2 regions of the Streptomyces sp. NPDC056222 genome follow, and region 2 is predicted to be linked to the other one. Evidence: riboswitches for the same ligand, from Rfam matches in the RefSeq annotation. Region 2 holds a riboswitch; the other holds the start of a gene.
What was found. Region 2 has a riboswitch for cyclic di-AMP ahead of ACFC0D_RS28025 (M23 family metallopeptidase). Riboswitches for the same ligand answer to the same signal wherever they lie in the genome.
Positions count from the first base shown of each region.

Region 1: it holds a riboswitch for cyclic di-AMP, as region 2 does, so the genes downstream of both, ACFC0D_RS32765 (transglycosylase family protein) here and ACFC0D_RS28025 (M23 family metallopeptidase) in region 2, are expected to answer to the same signal.

Region 1 covers NZ_JBHJTL010000105.1:16,155-20,561, reverse strand. Annotated here, with positions in the region: gene eno (phosphopyruvate hydratase) at 1-1,262, opposite strand, end outside; gene ACFC0D_RS32765 (transglycosylase family protein) at 1,614-2,300, opposite strand; cyclic di-AMP (ydaO/yuaA leader) riboswitch at 2,304-2,479, opposite strand; gene ACFC0D_RS32760 (transglycosylase family protein) at 2,739-3,665, opposite strand; gene ACFC0D_RS32755 (cytochrome P450) at 3,845-4,407, opposite strand, start outside.
Region 2 covers NZ_JBHJTL010000073.1:23,392-27,798, forward strand. Annotated here, with positions in the region: gene ACFC0D_RS28015 (HPr family phosphocarrier protein) at 1-177, shown strand, start outside; gene ACFC0D_RS28020 (GntR family transcriptional regulator) at 324-1,007, opposite strand; gene ACFC0D_RS28025 (M23 family metallopeptidase) at 1,172-1,954, opposite strand; cyclic di-AMP (ydaO/yuaA leader) riboswitch at 1,967-2,133, opposite strand; gene ACFC0D_RS28030 (M16 family metallopeptidase) at 2,337-3,704, opposite strand; gene ACFC0D_RS28035 (M16 family metallopeptidase) at 3,731-4,407, opposite strand, start outside.

The DNA of each region.
Region 1 (4,407 bases), on a different contig from region 2:
CTGCGGCCGGCGTAGACCGCGGCGTCGTCGAGGATCTCCTCGATGCGCAGGAGCTGGTTGTACTTGGCGACGCGCTCGGAGCGGGCCGGGGCACCGGTCTTGATCTGGCCGCAGTTGGTGGCGACGGCCAGGTCGGCGATGGTGACGTCCTCGGTCTCACCGGAGCGGTGGGACATCATGCACTTGAAGCCGTTGCGCTGGGCCATCTCGACGGCGTCCAGGGTCTCGGTCAGCGAACCGATCTGGTTGACCTTGACGAGCAGGGCGTTGGCGGTGCCCTCCTCGATGCCGCGGGCGAGGCGCTCAGGGTTGGTGACGAACAGGTCGTCGCCGACGATCTGGACCTTGGAGCCCAGCTTGTCGGTGAGCACCTTCCAGCCGGCCCAGTCGTCCTCGAACAGCGGGTCCTCGATGGAGACCAGCGGGTACGAGGAGACGAGCTCCTCGTAGTACTCGGTCATCTCGGCGGCCGTGCGGGACTTGCCCTCGAACTCGTACGAGCCGTCCTTGTAGAACTCGGACGCGGCGACGTCGAGCGCCAGCGCGATGTCCTTGCCCGGGGCGTAGCCCGCCTGCTTGATGGCCTCCAGGATGAGGTCGAGCGCCTCGCGGTTGGAGTCCAGGTTCGGGGCGAAGCCGCCCTCGTCGCCGAGGCCGGTGGACAGGCCCTTCGTCTTCAGGACGGCCTTGAGGGTGTGGTAGACCTCGGTGCCCCAGCGCAGGGCCTCGGAGAAGGACTCCGCGCCGATGGGCGCGATCATGAACTCCTGGATGTCCACGTTGGAGTCGGCGTGCGAGCCGCCGTTCAGGATGTTCATCATCGGAACGGGCAGCAGGTGCGCGTTCGGGCCGCCCAGGTAGCGGAAGAGCGGGAGGTCGGAGGCCTCGGACGCGGCGTGCGCGACGGCGAGGGAGACGCCGAGGATGGCGTTGGCGCCGAGCGAGGCCTTGTTGTCCGTGGCGTCCAGGTCGAACATGGCCTGGTCGATCAGGCGCTGCTCGGTGGCGTCGTAGCCGACGAGCTCCGGGCCGATCTGCTCGATCACGGCGAGGACGGCCTTCTCGACGCCCTTGCCCTGGTAGCGGTTCTTGTCTCCGTCACGGAGCTCAATGGCCTCGAACGCACCGGTGGAGGCACCGGACGGAACAGCAGCACGACCGGTGCTGCCGTCGTCGAGGCCGACCTCGACCTCGACCGTGGGGTTGCCTCGGGAGTCCAGGATTTCCCGGGCTACGACGACGTCGATGGACGGCACGAGCATCTCCTTCTGGGATGTGACGCTAGATGTGACGCTTGCTGTGCAGGGTCGCTTTGGCCTTGCGCCAAGAGCCTAACCGGCTCCGGGGCTCCGGCCCGCCCGGCGCCCGCCCCCTGGGACGAAAAAGGACCCGAGGGCAGGTATCCCGGGTCAAAACACCCCAGACCTACTCACCGGTAACGCGGGGTGAGGGGCTACGGGAACCCCGCATCCGGGAACCCGGGCGCACGCGGAGCCGGGAAACGCGGAACCCCGGCCCGGCACACACGGGGGAGGGTGCGCCGGGCCGGGGTGGTCACCGCGGGAGGGTCGGAGGGGCCGCGTGAGCCGCCGGACTCACGCGAACCGCCGGGCTCACTTCAGGTGAAGCTGCTGGCCCGGGTGGATCAGGTCGGCGTCCTCGACGACGTCCTTGTTCAGCTCGAAGAGCTTCTCCCAGCCGCCCTCGACCTTCTGGGCGGCGGCGATCTTGCTCAGGGTGTCGCCGGCGACGACCTTGTACTCGCCGTCACCCTTCGCGACCTTCTTGCCGGTCGGGGTGGTGACGGTCTTCGCCTCGGCCTTCGGGGCGGTCCGCTGCTCGCTGCGGGTCGTCGGCTGCTCGGCCTTGCGCTCGGGGGCGGCCGGAGCGGCCTGGGCCGGCGCGCTCTCGGCGGCGCCGGTGTACGCGGCGCCGGAGAGGCCCACGCCACAGCTCGGCCAGGCACCCTTGCCCTGGCCGGCCAGGACCTTCTCGGCGATCTGGATCTGCTGCGACTTCGAGGCCTGGTCGGCGGTGGCGGCGAACGCGGTGCCACCGTAGGCGGCCCAGGTGGAGGCGGAGAACTGCAGGCCGCCGTAGTAGCCGTTGCCGGTGTTGATGGCCCAGTTGCCGCCGGACTCGCACTGGGCGACGACGTCCCACTCGGAGGCGGTCGCGGCCGAGGCGGACCCGGCGGTCATGAGCGGCGCGGCGACGGCGACACCGGCGATGCCGGCGAGGGCGACGGCGCGGGTGGCCTTGGAGGCACGACGGTGTTTGCCCTTGGCGGAAAACAGCATGGGGAATCTCCTCACCGACGCCTACGAGGTGAGCTGTCGGGTTCGGGCCATGTGAGTTGCCCGGCCGCGCGACCTAGCGCGCGGCTTCACCCCAAGCCGCGTCCTCGGCCGCCTGTCTCAACGGCCGGGGGCGGCACTTACCTTGGGTCCCCCGCTCCTGCCTTCGGCGCATGACGCGACGACTGTTCCCATCGGCCGACGGCAGGATTCGGCGTATCGGTCGACGGGGCCCGCGGTGGCGAGCGGTGCTGACCGTAGACACAGACCTCTCCGAAGTTCAAAGAGGCCCATTGGGGAAATATCGCCCGTACCCACTTCGGGACGAAGGGTGTTTACGCAGGTGAGAGGTGACGGAAGCAAACTTTGCGGACGCGATATGCCAGTTGAGGCAAAGAGACCCATGTCTCAGTTGCACAGAACCGGACATACAGCCCCGAACTACCCCTTCGACGGGAGGAGATCGATCGTCAGGTCGAGGCTCTGGCCAGGGATGATGAGGTCGGGATCGGCACCCACCGTCGAGCGGTTGGCGTCATAGAGAGCGCCCCAGCCGCCCGGGAGTTCGTTCTCCCGTGCAATGTCGGTGAGGTTGTCGCCGGGCTTGACGGTGTATTCGCCCGAGTTGCCCTTGGTGTCCGTAACACCCGCGGAGTCCTTGGAGTCCTTGACATCCCCGGAGCCCGCTACATCCGTACTGTCCGACTTCTCCCCATTCCCGCCCGGGGTCGCCTCGCCTGTCGGCGCATCAGCCGGAGTGTCCGTTGGTGCGGCATGTCGACCGTTTTCACCACTCTTGCCCGGATTGGCCGTCTCCTCCGGGGCCGCGTCACCGCGGTGCTTACCGGTGCCCGGAGTCGCCGGCGCGGAAGGCGTGACGGAGGTCTCGGGGACGGCGGTCGGGCTCGACGTCGAGGGCGCGGTGGTCCCGGGGGTGACGGTCTCGGGGGTGGTGGCCCCGGGGGTGGCCGGAAGGCCCGCCGTCCGGTTCGACTCCTCGACCGGGCCCGTGGGCTCCTCCGGAGTGATCGCAGGCCCCGGGTCGACGCCGGGCGCGAGGCCGTCGTTCGTCAGTCCGGCGATCGGGGCGCAGGTGGCCCACTGCGTGGAGCCGGCGGCGAGCGCCTTGTCGGCAACCGCGATCTGCTGGGCACGGCTCGCGAGGTCCGCACTGGTCGCGTACGCCAGACCGCCGTACGTCTCCCAGGTCTCCTGCGTGAACTGCAGTCCGCCGTAGAGGCCGTTGCCGAAGTGTGCGCTCCACAGGCCGCCCGTCTCGCACTCGGCCACCCGGTCCCAGGTGGCGGCGTCGGCGGCGGAGGCGGAGCCCGCGGCGAGCAGCGGCATCGCCAGCGCGGATCCGGTCACGCCTGCGGCGACCACTATGGCGGGGGCCTGGCGGGGTCTGCGGTGTCGTCCGTTCCCGGAGCGCATACGGAGGGCCTTTCGCGTGACTGCTGAGATGACGGTGAACGTAGCGGCATTCGAACGTCAGTAACAAGTCGATGCAGCGGAGATCACGTAAAAGTCACAGTCTTGACGGACCGTCAGCCACCCAAAGGGGAGAACTCGACCGGAAGCGTGCGCAATCCACGCATGATGAGCCCGCCGCGCCACCGCAGATCGGCAGGATCGGCGGCAAGTCGCAGGTCCGGCAGGCGAGTCAGGAGCGTCGCGAGCGCGATCTGTCCCTCCAGCCGGGCGAGCGGAGCGCCGATGCAGTAATGGATGCCGTGCCCGTACCCCAGGTGCTGGTTGTCCCGCCGCGACAGATCAAGGGTGTTCGGCTCGTCGAAGCGCGCCGGGTCACGGTCGGCGGCGGCGAGCACGACGAGGACCGGGTCGCCCGCCGGGATCTCCTGCCCGCCGATGGTCAGCGGCTCCATCGCGTACCGCCAGGTCGCCATCTCCACCGGCCCGTCGTAGCGCAACAGCTCCTCGACACCGGTCTCCAGGAGTCCCCGCTCCCCCGCCGCGATCGAGGCCTGGAGCCGCTCGCGCTCGCCCGGGTTGCGCAGCAGGGCGTACACGCCGTTGCCGACCAGGTTGACCGTGGTCTCGAACCCCGCGAAGAGAAGGATGAAGGCCATGGCGGCGGCCTCGTTCTCGG
Region 2 (4,407 bases):
GCCAAGGCCGATGGCAACCCGGTGAACGCCGCGTCGATGCTCGCGGTGCTCGGTCTCGGCGCGCAGGGCGGCGAGGAGATCGTGCTCGCTTCGGACGCCGATGGCGCCGAGGCCGCTCTGGACCGTCTGGCGAAGCTGGTTGCCGAGGGGCTCGACGAGCTTCCCGAGACCGTCTGACCGAATTCCGACGGAGCCGCACACGCCGAAATGAAGGCGAGTGCGGCTCCATTGTTTTCCCCGCCGATCCGACCACCGGCATTCCGGAATTCCGGGCAGCACAAAGAAAGCCCGAGAATTTCTATTCTTTGTATACGGCCCGCGTGTTAATTCTGGGCGCTCGCGGTGTTTACGACGTGTTGCGAAGCCCTCACACGTGAGCGCTCCTGGCGCTTCAGCCGGTGCTGCGCCAGCGAGCGCTCGGCGTGCAGCGCGGTCAGGGTGCGGGCCCGTTCGGCGTCGCCGCGCGCCACGGCGTCGACGATCGCCCCGTGCTCGGCCCACGCCTCGACCGGCTGGGCGGCGGGCTCGACCGCGTACATCCAGGCGATCTTGTGCCGCAGCTGGGTGAGCAGCGCCGTGAGCGCCGGACTGCCGGAGGCCTGTGCCAACGTCTCGTGGAACCAGCTGCCGAGCGAGCGCAGATCCTCTCCCTGACCGCGCCTGGCCCGCTCCTGCCCCAGCCTGACCAGGCCCCGCAGCACCTTGAGATGGGCGTCGGTGCGCCGCTGCGCGGCGCGGGCTGCGCCCAGTGGCTCGAGCAGTGCCCGTACGTCCAGCAGGTCCGCCGCCTCCTGCTCGGTGGGTTCGGCGACATGGGCGCCCGCGTGCCGGCGGCTGATCACGAAGCCCTCGGACTCCAGGGTGCGCAGCGCCTCACGGACGGGGACGCGGGAGACCCCGTAACGGCGGGCCAGCTGCTCCTCGGTCAGCCGGCTGCCGCACGGGAGGACCCCGGACACGATGTCGTCCCGAATCGCCGTGCATACCGACTGCGCGGGAATGCGCATCTTCGACCTCCGCCTTGATCCGCGCGAAACCGGTTCGTCGGCGACTCTATTGCAGCGGGACGGAATTTCCGAAGGCGATCCGGGAACATGGATATCTTTTGGCCAGCGAAAAGCCCCGGCTCAGGACGAGCCGGGGCTTTTCTGACGCTGTTCCGTGGCTGCGGTCAGACGTTCACGCCGCGGGCGCGCAGATACGCGACCGGGTTGATGTCGGAGCCGTACTCGGCGGTGGTGCGCGCCTCGAAGTGGAGGTGCGGGCCGGTCGAGTTGCCGGTCGAGCCCGAGAGGCCTATCCGCTGGCCCGGGGTGACGGTCTGGCCGACCGAGACACTGATGGACGACAGGTGACCGTACTGGGTGTACGTGCCGTCGTTCATCCGGATGACGATGTTGTTGCCGTACGCGCCGCCCCAGCCGGCCTCGACGACGGTGCCGGAGCCGACGGAGACGACCCGGCTGCCGGAGGCGGCCCGGAAGTCGACGCCGGAGTGGCTGCCGGAGGACCAGAGCGCGCCACCGGCCTGGTAGCTGGTGGTCACGTACGAACCGGCGATGGGGAGCTGGAAGGAGTTCAGACGCTTGCGCTCGGCCTCGCGGGCGGCGCGCTCCTTGGCCTCGCGGATCTCCTTGGCGCGGGCCTCGGCCTTGCGCTTCGCCTCCGCCTTCGCCCGGGCCTCGGCCTTGGCCCGCTCGACGGCCTCGGCGGCCTCGCGCTCCTGGGCGGCGGCCTGGGCGTCGATCGTGGCCGCGAGGGTGTCGGCGGCGACGATCTGGGTCAGGCCGGTGTCCTCGAAGGAGGGGGCGTCCGCGTCGGCGGCGAGCGCCGGTGAGGCGAGGGTTCCGATGACGCCGGTGGTGGCGATGGTCGCGATGCCGGCGATGCCCGCGCTACGGCGCGCCATACGGCTCGGACCACGATGCTTCCCGGTGGCACGGGTGAACGCCATGTAGTGGCTGATCCTTTCCTTCCTTCTCGCCTACCGGGTTAGCTGACGGGTTCGGAGCAGGAAGGTCTCCTACGGGCCCCTCCGCACGGATGCGAAGGCGTCCGATTCACCCCAGGGACTTCGTGTGGGTCCCCGGCTCCCCAGGCTCGCGCCTGACGGGGACTCGGCGATGACTGTCCGATGCCACGGGCTCGCGGCGGGTGCAACTGGCGAACAGCCGGACCGACGCTAAGCGGACTGTCTTTCAATCAGCAAACAGACACGCCCGTTTGTAAGACATGCCACAGGGCATACGCCCACCCTTTCCCTCAATACGGACAAAGAGGAGGACCCCGCCATACTGTGATGACGGGGTCCTCGAAGTGGCGCGAGGTTGTCTTGATCAGCCGGTGACGACAGTCACTTCGCCGATGCCGAGGGCACGCACAGGCTCCTCGATCTGCGCCGCGTCACCGACGAGCACGGTGACAAGACGGTCCACCGGGAAGGCGTTCACGACCGCCGCCGTCGCCTCCACCGTGCCGGTCTCGGCCAGGCGGGCGTACAACTGCGCCTGGAAATCGTCCGGAAGGTGCTGCTCGACCTGGTCGGCGAGCGTCCCGGCGACGGAGGCCGCCGTCTCGTACTTCAGCGGCGCCACACCCACCAGGTTCTGCACGGCCACATCGCGCTCGGCGTCCGTCAGCCCCTCGGCGGCGAGGGTGCGCAGCACCTTCCACAGGTCGTCAAGTGCCGGTCCGGTGTTGGGGGTGTCGACGGAGCCGCTGATGGCGAGCATCGAGGCGCCGTGGCCCTCACCGTCGGACCGCAGCACCTGGCCGAAGGCACGGACGCCGTACGTGTAGCCCTTCTCCTCGCGCAGGACGCGGTCCAGGCGCGAGGTGAGGGTGCCACCGAGGCAGTACGTGCCGAGGACCTGGGCCGGCCAGACACGGTCGTGCCGGTCGGCGCCGACGCGCCCGATGAGCAGCTGGGTCTGGACGGCGCCCGGCCGGTCGACGATGACCACCCGGCCGGTGTCGTCGGCCGTGATCGGAGGCATGGGGCGCGGCTCGGCCGTGTTCCCCGTCCACGCGCCCAGCGACTCGGCGAGGACCTTGTCCAGGTCCACGTCGGTCAGGTCGCCGACGACGACGGCCGTGGCCGTGGAGGGCCGCATGTACGCCTCGAAGAAGGCGCGGACGGCCGTGGCGTCGATCGCCGCCACCGTCTCCTCGGTGCCCTGGCGCGGCCGCGACATGCGCGACGTCGCCGGGAACAGCTCCTTGGAGAGCTGCTTGGCCGCCCGGCGGGCCGGGTTGGCCGTCTCGTGAGGGATCTCGTCGAGCCGGTTGCGCACCAGGCGCTCGACCTCGGTGTCGAGGAAGGCCGGCGCGATCAGCGCTTCGGCGAGCAGGCCGAGCGCCTTCGGCAGCCGGGAGACGGGGACCTCCAGGGAGACCCGTACGCCCGGGTGGTCGGCGTGCGCGTCGAGCGTGGCGCCGCAGCGCTCCAGCTCGGCGGCGAACTCCTCGGCGGAGTGCTTGTCCGTGCCCTCGGAGAGGGCGCGGGCCATGATCGTGGCCACGCCGTCCAGGCCCTCGGGTTCGGCGTCCAGCGGGGCGTCGAGGAAGATCTCGACGGCCACCACCTGCTGGCCGGGGCGGTGACAGCGCAGCACCGTCAGGCCGTTGTCCAGCGCTCCACGGCCCGGGGCCGGGAAGGCCCAGGGCTTGGCGGTGCCCGGCTCCGGCTGCGGGTGGAACGTCATGCTCGTCAAAGACGCGGCAGCGTCGGTCACTGGTCCGCTCCCTCTTCCTCGTCGCTGTCGCTCTGTTCGGTACCGGTCGGCTCGTAGACGAGCACCGCGCGGTTGTCCGGGCGCAGCCGGGCCTTGGCAACCGCCTGCACCTCCTCCGCGGTGACGTCCAGGACCCGGTGCACGGCGGTGAGGGCGAGCTGCGGGTCGCCGAACAGGACCGCGAAGCGGCACAGTTCGTCGGCCCGGCCCGCGACCGTGCCGAGCCGGTCCAGCCACTCGCGCTCCAACTGGGCCTGGGCGCGCTCCATCTCCTCGGGCGTCGGGCCCTCGGCGGCGAACCGGGCCAGCTCCTCGTCGACGGCGGCCTCGATCTCGGGCACCTCGACACCGCCGGACGTCTTGACGTCCAGCCAGCCCAGCGACGGCGCGCCAGCCAGCCGCAGCAGGCCGAAGCCGGCCGCCACCGCCGTGCGGTCGCGGCGGACCAGGCGGTTGTGGAGCCGCGAGGACTCGCCGCCACCGAGGACGGTCAGGGCCAGGTCGGCGGCGTCGCACTCGCGCGTGCCGTCGTGCGGGAGCCGGTAGGCGGCCATCAGCGCGCGGGCCGGGACCTCCTCCTCGACGACCTCGCGCAGCTGCTCGCCGATGGTCTCCGGCAGGGTGCCGTCGCGCGGCGGCAGCTTGCCGTCGTGGGACGGGATCGAGCCGAAGT